DNA from 3 places in the Streptomyces sp. NPDC006643 genome. Region 3 is predicted to be linked to each of the others. Evidence: riboswitches for the same ligand, from Rfam matches in the RefSeq annotation. Region 3 holds a riboswitch; each other region holds the start of a gene.
What was found. A riboswitch is a leader RNA that binds a small molecule or an ion and turns the genes downstream of it on or off. The one in region 3 is predicted to bind thiamine pyrophosphate.

Region 1 (2,257 bases), on a different contig from region 3:
GCGAGATCAGCGTGCCGAGGACGGCGACCGACGTACGGGCCGTCAGACCGTGGCACAGATACAGCGCGATCAGCATGATGGCGCTCGCCCCGACGACCGCGACGATCAGCGGGTTCGAGCCCTGAAGGATCGCCGGCAGGATGAAGAGCGTCAGTACGGCGAACGAGATCACCAGCGCGACCAGGGCCATCAGCCCGCGCAACCGCCCCACCACGATCACCGCGAGCGCGAAGATCCCGGCCAGCACCGCCATCGGCACCGTACGGTCCACGTCCGTGACCGAGTACTGGAGATCCCGGGGAGCGTCGGGGGCATAAGCCACCACCACACCCTGTTTCACGTGAAACTGCCGTGGCGCGTCCGGCTGGACGACCTCGACGAACTTGCGCCCCGTGTCCTTGCCGCTCTTCACCTCGACCGTCGCCTTCACACAGTCCCCGGTCTGCGCGCGCTGCGCCTCACGCCCCTCCGGCGTCGACGTGTCGCCCGTCGGCGGGACCTGAGCGGCGTTCACGTCCTTGCAGTCGACTTTCTCGATCTTCACGACCTCGCCCTGCTGGGTCTGCCGGTCGAAGCCGACACCGGTACGTTCGTGCGCCGGGGCGCCGCCGGGCCAGAGCACGACGAGACCGACAACGACCGCCGTCGCGAAGGGAATCAGCACCGCGGCGATGACCTTGCGCAGGTGCTGGGAGACCGGTGCGGCCGGCCCGTGGCTGTGCGAGTGGCCGTGCGGCTCGGGTGTCTGCTGGGGTGAGGTCACCGACCGATCATCGCAAGAACGACGGAGGCCCTCTGTTCAGCACGCCCGGCATGGCGTTAGCGTGGTGGTGCCTTTACACACGCGGGAGCTCGGAGCACCGGGCTGAGAGGACGCTGACTGTGGAGTTCCGGGACTTCCCGGACCCCTTCGCTGCGTCGACCGCCGAACCTGTTACCGGGTAATGCCGGCGTAGGGAGTAGGTCTCCATGACCGTTCAGGACACACACACGTCTGCCTCCGACCCCACGGGCGAGGACAGGCCGATCGGCTGGCACAAGGGGTATGTGGCGGGTTCACGCCCCGATCTCCGGGTGCCGGTCCGTCAGGTGCATCTCACCAACGGCAACGACGTGACGCTGTACGACACGTCGGGGCCGTACACCGACCCCACCGTCGAGACCGACGTACGGCGCGGGCTCGCACCGCTCCGGGAGAACTGGATCATCGGCCGCGGCGACACCGAGGAGTACGCCGGCCGCCCCGTCCGCCCCGAGGACGACGGCCTCAAGCACACCTCACCGCGCGGCGGGCTGCGCAACCTCGACGCGGTCTTCCCCGGCCGCCCGCGCCAGCCGCGCCGGGGCCGCGCCGGACAGCCGGTGACCCAACTCGCGTACGCCCGGCGCGGGGACATCACCCCGGAGATGGAGTACGTCGCCATCCGGGAGAACGTCGCACCCGAGGTCGTACGCGACGAGATCGCCGCGGGCCGCGCCGTACTGCCCGCCAACGTCAACCATCCCGAGATCGAGCCGATGATCATCGGCAAGCGGTTCCTGGTGAAGGTCAACGCCAACATCGGCAACTCCGCCGTCACCTCCTCCATCGAGGAGGAGGTGGACAAGATGACCTGGGCCACCAAGTGGGGCGCCGACACGGTCATGGACCTCTCCACCGGCCGCAACATCCACACCACCCGCGAGTGGGTGCTGCGCAACTCCCCCGTCCCCATCGGCACCGTGCCGCTCTACCAGGCCCTGGAGAAGGTCGACGGCAAGGCCGAGGAGCTGACCTGGGAGATCTACAAGGACACGGTCATCGAGCAGGCCGAACAGGGCGTCGACTACATGACCGTTCACGCCGGCGTGCTCCTGCGCTATGTGCCGCTGACAGCCCGCCGCAAGACCGGGATCGTCTCGCGCGGCGGCTCGATCATGGCCGCGTGGTGTCTGGCGCACCATCAGGAGTCTTTCCTGTACGAGAATTTCGAGGAGCTGTGCGACATCCTCGCGGCGTACGACGTGACGTACTCACTCGGCGACGGCCTGCGCCCCGGCTCGATCGCCGACGCCAACGACGAGGCGCAGTTCGCCGAGTTGCGGACGCTGGGTGAGCTGAACACCATCGCCAAGCGGCACCACGTACAAACCATGATCGAGGGTCCGGGCCATGTCCCGATGCACAAGATCAAGGAGAACATCGACCTCCAGCAGGAGATCTGCGAGGAGGCGCCGTTCTACACGCTCGGCCCGCTGACGACGGACGTCGCCCCGG
Region 2 (2,257 bases), on a different contig from region 3:
TCGGGCCGGCTCAGCACGTCGCCGAACCTGCCCCAGTGCCAGGAGCCCTCCGTCTTCAGCCCGCGGCCGACGATCGCGGCGACGGGGTAGGCGAAGAAGACCGCGAAGAAGGCGACGGGCACCGCCATGAGGCAGAGGCGTACGGCGCTCGCCCGGCGCCGTACGACGCGGGCCGCACGTCCCGCTTCCGCGCCCCGTCCCCCGGCGGGCGGGCCGGCGGTGGCCGCACCCGTATGCGTGGACTTCTCGCCCTTCGGGGCGGCCTCCGTGCCTACTTGACGACGAGTGAGGACCACGACTGGATCCACTCGTCACGGTTCTTGGCTATCTTCTCCGGGGCCACGGTCTCCGGGTTGTCGACGACGGCGCCGTGCTCGGTGAAGAGCGCGGGCAGCTTCGCACCCTCGACGACCGGATTGACGAACATGTTGAGCGGCATGTCCTCCTGGAACGTCTTGCTCACCAGGAAGTCCAGGAGGGCCTTGCCGCCCGCTTCGTTCTTCGCCCCTTGGAGCAGGCCGGCGAACTCGATCTGCCGGAAGCAGGTACCCGCGGCGACGCCGGTCGGCGCCTCCTTGGGCTGCGGGTCGGCGTACAGGACCTCGACGGGCGGACTTGAGGCGTAGGAGACGACGAGGGGACGCTCCGCCTTCGCCTTCTTGCCGCCCGCAGAGCCGGAGAAGTCCTCGTTGTAGGCCTGCTCCCAGCTGTCCACGACCTGGACGCCGTTGGCCTTGAGCTTCTTCCAGTAGTCCTGCCAACCGTCGTCCCCGTACGCGGCGACGGTGCCGAGAAGGAAGCCGAGGCCCGGCGAGGACTGCTCGGCGTTCTCGACGACGAGGAGATCCTTGTAGGCGGGCTTCGCGAGGTCCGCGAAGGACTCCGGTGGGGCGAGTTTCTTGTCGGCGAAGTACTTCTTGTCGTAGTTGACGCAGATGTCGCCGGTGTCGACGGGGGTGACTCGATGCTCGGCGTCGTCGAGCCGTACGTCCGCGCGGACCTGGTCGAGCCCCTTCGCCTCGTACGGCGTGAACAGGCCGTTGTCGAGAGCACGGGAGAGCAGGGTGTTGTCGACGCCGAAGAAGACGTCGCCCTGCGGCGAACCCTTCGTGAGGATCTCCTTGTTGAGCGCCTCGCCGGCTTCGCCGCTCTTGAGCACCTTGACGGTGTAGCCCGTCTGCTTGGTGAACTCCTTCAGTACGGAGTCCGAGGCGGCGAAGGAGTCGTGGGCGACGAGCGTCACGCTCTTGGATCCGGCCCCGTCCGACGCCGTGGAGTCCTCGGACCCGCCGCACGCGGCGAGCGCGGAGACTCCCAGGGCGGCGGCGACGGCGCCGGCCGCCATCTTCTTCGTGGTACGCACTGAAATCCTCCTGGGATGTCCAGGAGAAGACGCGGCCCTGCCCCGCGCCGGCGGACCGGCGCAGGGCAGGGCGCAACAGCTTGAGTGATGACCGAACTTCCTACCCAGAATGACCTGGGCGAGGTTCAGAGGGTCTGCGACCGTGAGGCTCTTCTCAAGCCTCTGCCGCACTCTCAGCGCTGTGGCGCTCCCCTGTCGGAATATGTAATTCGTTCGAACCCAGCGTACATGGGCCCCGACGGGGCCCCTTCGCCGCGCTCAGCGCTCCGTCGCCGCCAGTTGACCGCACGCCCCGTCGATCTCCTGACCGCGGGTGTCGCGCACCGTCACCGGCACCCCGTGGGAGGCGACGGCCTCGACGAACGCCTTCTCGTCCTCAGGGCGCGAAGCCGTCCACTTGGAGCCGGGCGTCGGGTTGAGCGGGATCAGGTTGACGTGCACCCGCTTGCCCTTGAGCAGCCGGCCCAGCAGATCGCCCCGCCACGCCTGGTCGTTGATGTCGCGGATCATGGCGTACTCGATGGAGATCCGGCGGCCCGACTTCTCGGCGTACTCCCAGGCGGCGTCCAGGACCTCCCGCACCTTCCAACGGGTGTTGACCGGCACCAGGGTGTCCCGCAGTTCGTCGTCGGGCGCGTGCAGCGACACGGCGAGGCGGCATTTGAAGCCCTCGTCGGCGAATCGCAGCATCGCGGGCACCAGACCCACCGTCGAGACGGTGATTCCGCGCTGCGAGAGGCCGAGACCGTCGGGCTCGGGGTCGGTCAGCCGGCGGATCGCCCCGACGACGCGGCGGTAGTTGGCGAGCGGTTCGCCCATGCCCATGAAGACGATGTTGGACAGCCGGGCGGGGCCGCCGGGGACCTCGCCGTCGCGCAGCGCGCGCATGCCGTC
Region 3 (2,257 bases):
GTGGTGGCGGACCAGTGCCCGCGCGGGACGACGGTCTCGTTGAGCGCGGCGGCGACACCCGACGGGGCGGGGGCGAGGGTCGCGACGAGGACGTCGAGCGTGACGGGGGCCGCGAGGACGCGTGCCGCTCCGTTGACGGAGACGGTCAGCGCCCCCTTCGCGGACTCGTTCACCGGCTCGGACCCACGCGCGGGTCCGGACTCGTTCGCGGACTCGTTCACGGGCTCGTCCACCGGGTCGCCCACGGGCTCGTTCACGGAGGAATGCGTGATGTCGCTCATGCGTGCTGCTCCTGACGTACGGAGGCGGCGGGGGAGAAGCGGCCCGGCGCGAAGGGCCGCGCGTCGTCGGGCAGTTCGCCCGTCGTGAGCACGGTCGCCATCACCTGGCCGGTGACGGGTGTCAGCAGCACCCCGTTGCGATGGTGCCCGGTCGCCAGATGAAGGCCCGGCAGGGCGGTCGGACCGAGCAGCGGGGCGTTGTCCGGCGAGGTCGGCCGCAGCCCGGCGCGGGTCTCGGTGAGCGGGAGTTCGGTGATGCCGGGAAGGAGTTCATGGGCGTCGCGCAGCAGCTGGTACACCCCGCCCGCCGTCACCGTGGTGTCCCACCCCAGCTCCTCGCTCGTGGCGCCCACTACCAGTTCGCCGTTCTCGCGCGGCACGAGATAGATGTGGCTGCCGCGGACCTCGGCCCGCAGCGTCCGGGACAGGAACGGCGCGTACGGGCGCGGCACCGTCAGCCGCAGGACCTGGCCCTTGACCGGGCGCACGGGCGGCAGGACGTCGTCCGGCACCCCCGCGAGCTGCCCGCTGAGGCTGCCCCCGGCGATCACGACCTGATCGGCGCCGAGTTCGGTGCCCTGGTCGGTACCGTCGTCGAGGGTGATCCCGGTGGCCCGGTCCCGGGCCACCCGCAGACGACGGGCCCAGGCCCGGTGGAAGACCACCCCGGCCCGCTCGCAGGCCGTCACGAGGGCCGCCGCGAGCCTGCGCGGGTCGATCTGGTGGTCGCCGTCGACCCGCAGACCGCCGCGTACGCCCGGGGCGAGCATCGGCTCCAGCCGCCGGCACTCGCGGCCGGTGAGCCATTCGGACTCCAGACCCGATCTCCTCTGGAGGGCGTGGAGTTCACGCAGCTGCGCCCGGTCGTCGCTGTCGAGAGCGACGGCGAGCGTGCCGCAGGCCCGGTAGCCGGTGTCCCGGCCCGAGACCGATTCGAGCTCGGCGACGAAGTCGGGGTAGAGCCGCGCGGAGGCGATGTTCAGACCCAGCAACGTCTGCTCGCCGTGGTCGAGTTCGCTGACGGCGGCGAGCATTCCGGCGGCGACCTGGCCGGCGCCGCCGCCCGGCTCCGGATCGACGACGCCGACCCCGAGTCCGCGCTGCGCCGCCCGCCAGGCGGTGACGAGGCCGATGATCCCGCCCCCGACGACGAGGACGTCGGTATGAGATGACCGCATGGGCGTCCAGCTCCTCCCTTCGCCGGCATGACCCGGATCAGGTTCGTACGGTCGGAGGCCGCGTCAGCCTCCCTCTCAGCCCGCTGCGTCCGGGCTCCCGCGAGGTGTGAAGTCTCTTGTTCGCTACTGCCGATAAGCGCTTTACGGCCCAGCGTAACCCCCTGTCCCCGCGCCGGGTAAGGGAGTCGCCGTCCCCGCCGGGTCCTTAAGGTGATCGGGTGAGCGAGCAGCGGAAGCAGACGGACGAGCGGCGCACCGTCGTCGTCGGCGCGGGCATGGCGGGTGTGCAGACCGCCGTGGCACTGCGCGAACGGGGCTACGACGGTCCCGTCACCCTCATCGGCGCCGAACGGCACCAGCCCTACGACCGGCCCCCGCTCTCGAAGGCCGTCCTCCTGGGGACGGCGGAGAGTTCGGCGTTCGACGTGGACTTCGAAGCGCTCTCGGTGGAACTGCGCCTGGGGCTCGACGTCACCGGCGTGCGTCCGCGGGACCGGGAGCTGGACACGGAGGCCGGCCCCGTCCCCTACGACGTGCTGGTCCTCGCCACCGGCGCCGAACCGGTCACGCTGCCGGGCGCGGACGGCGTACCCGGCGTCCATCTGCTGCGCACCCTGGACGACGCCGCGCGGCTGCGCCCCGTCCTGGACGGCAAGCGGCACATCGTCGTGGTCGGCGCGGGCTGGATCGGCGCGGAGTTCACCACCGCGGCCCGGGAGGCCGACTGCGAGGTGACCGTCGTAGAGGCGGCCGACCGGCCCTTCGCCGGGGCCCTGCCCGCCGAGGTCGCCACTCCGA

Region 1: it holds a riboswitch for thiamine pyrophosphate, as region 3 does, so the genes downstream of both, thiC (phosphomethylpyrimidine synthase ThiC) here and thiO (glycine oxidase ThiO) in region 3, are expected to answer to the same signal.
Region 2: it holds a riboswitch for thiamine pyrophosphate, as region 3 does, so the genes downstream of both, ACFYNU_RS37540 (thiamine ABC transporter substrate-binding protein) here and thiO (glycine oxidase ThiO) in region 3, are expected to answer to the same signal.

What each region holds. Positions count from the first base shown of each region.
Region 1 covers NZ_JBIAHA010000027.1:89,126-91,382, reverse strand. Annotated here, with positions in the region: gene ACFYNU_RS31270 (YibE/F family protein) at 1-763, opposite strand, end outside; TPP riboswitch at 835-976, shown strand; gene thiC (phosphomethylpyrimidine synthase ThiC) at 970-2,257, shown strand, end outside.
Region 2 covers NZ_JBIAHA010000042.1:34,006-36,262, reverse strand. Annotated here, with positions in the region: gene ACFYNU_RS37545 (iron ABC transporter permease) at 1-128, opposite strand, end outside; gene ACFYNU_RS37540 (thiamine ABC transporter substrate-binding protein) at 272-1,363, opposite strand; TPP riboswitch at 1,443-1,567, opposite strand; gene rlmN (23S rRNA (adenine(2503)-C(2))-methyltransferase RlmN) at 1,622-2,257, opposite strand, start outside.
Region 3 covers NZ_JBIAHA010000038.1:77,517-79,773, forward strand. Annotated here, with positions in the region: gene thiS (sulfur carrier protein ThiS) at 1-281, opposite strand, end outside; gene thiO (glycine oxidase ThiO) at 278-1,459, opposite strand; TPP riboswitch at 1,456-1,570, opposite strand; gene ACFYNU_RS36560 (NAD(P)/FAD-dependent oxidoreductase) at 1,735-2,257, shown strand, end outside.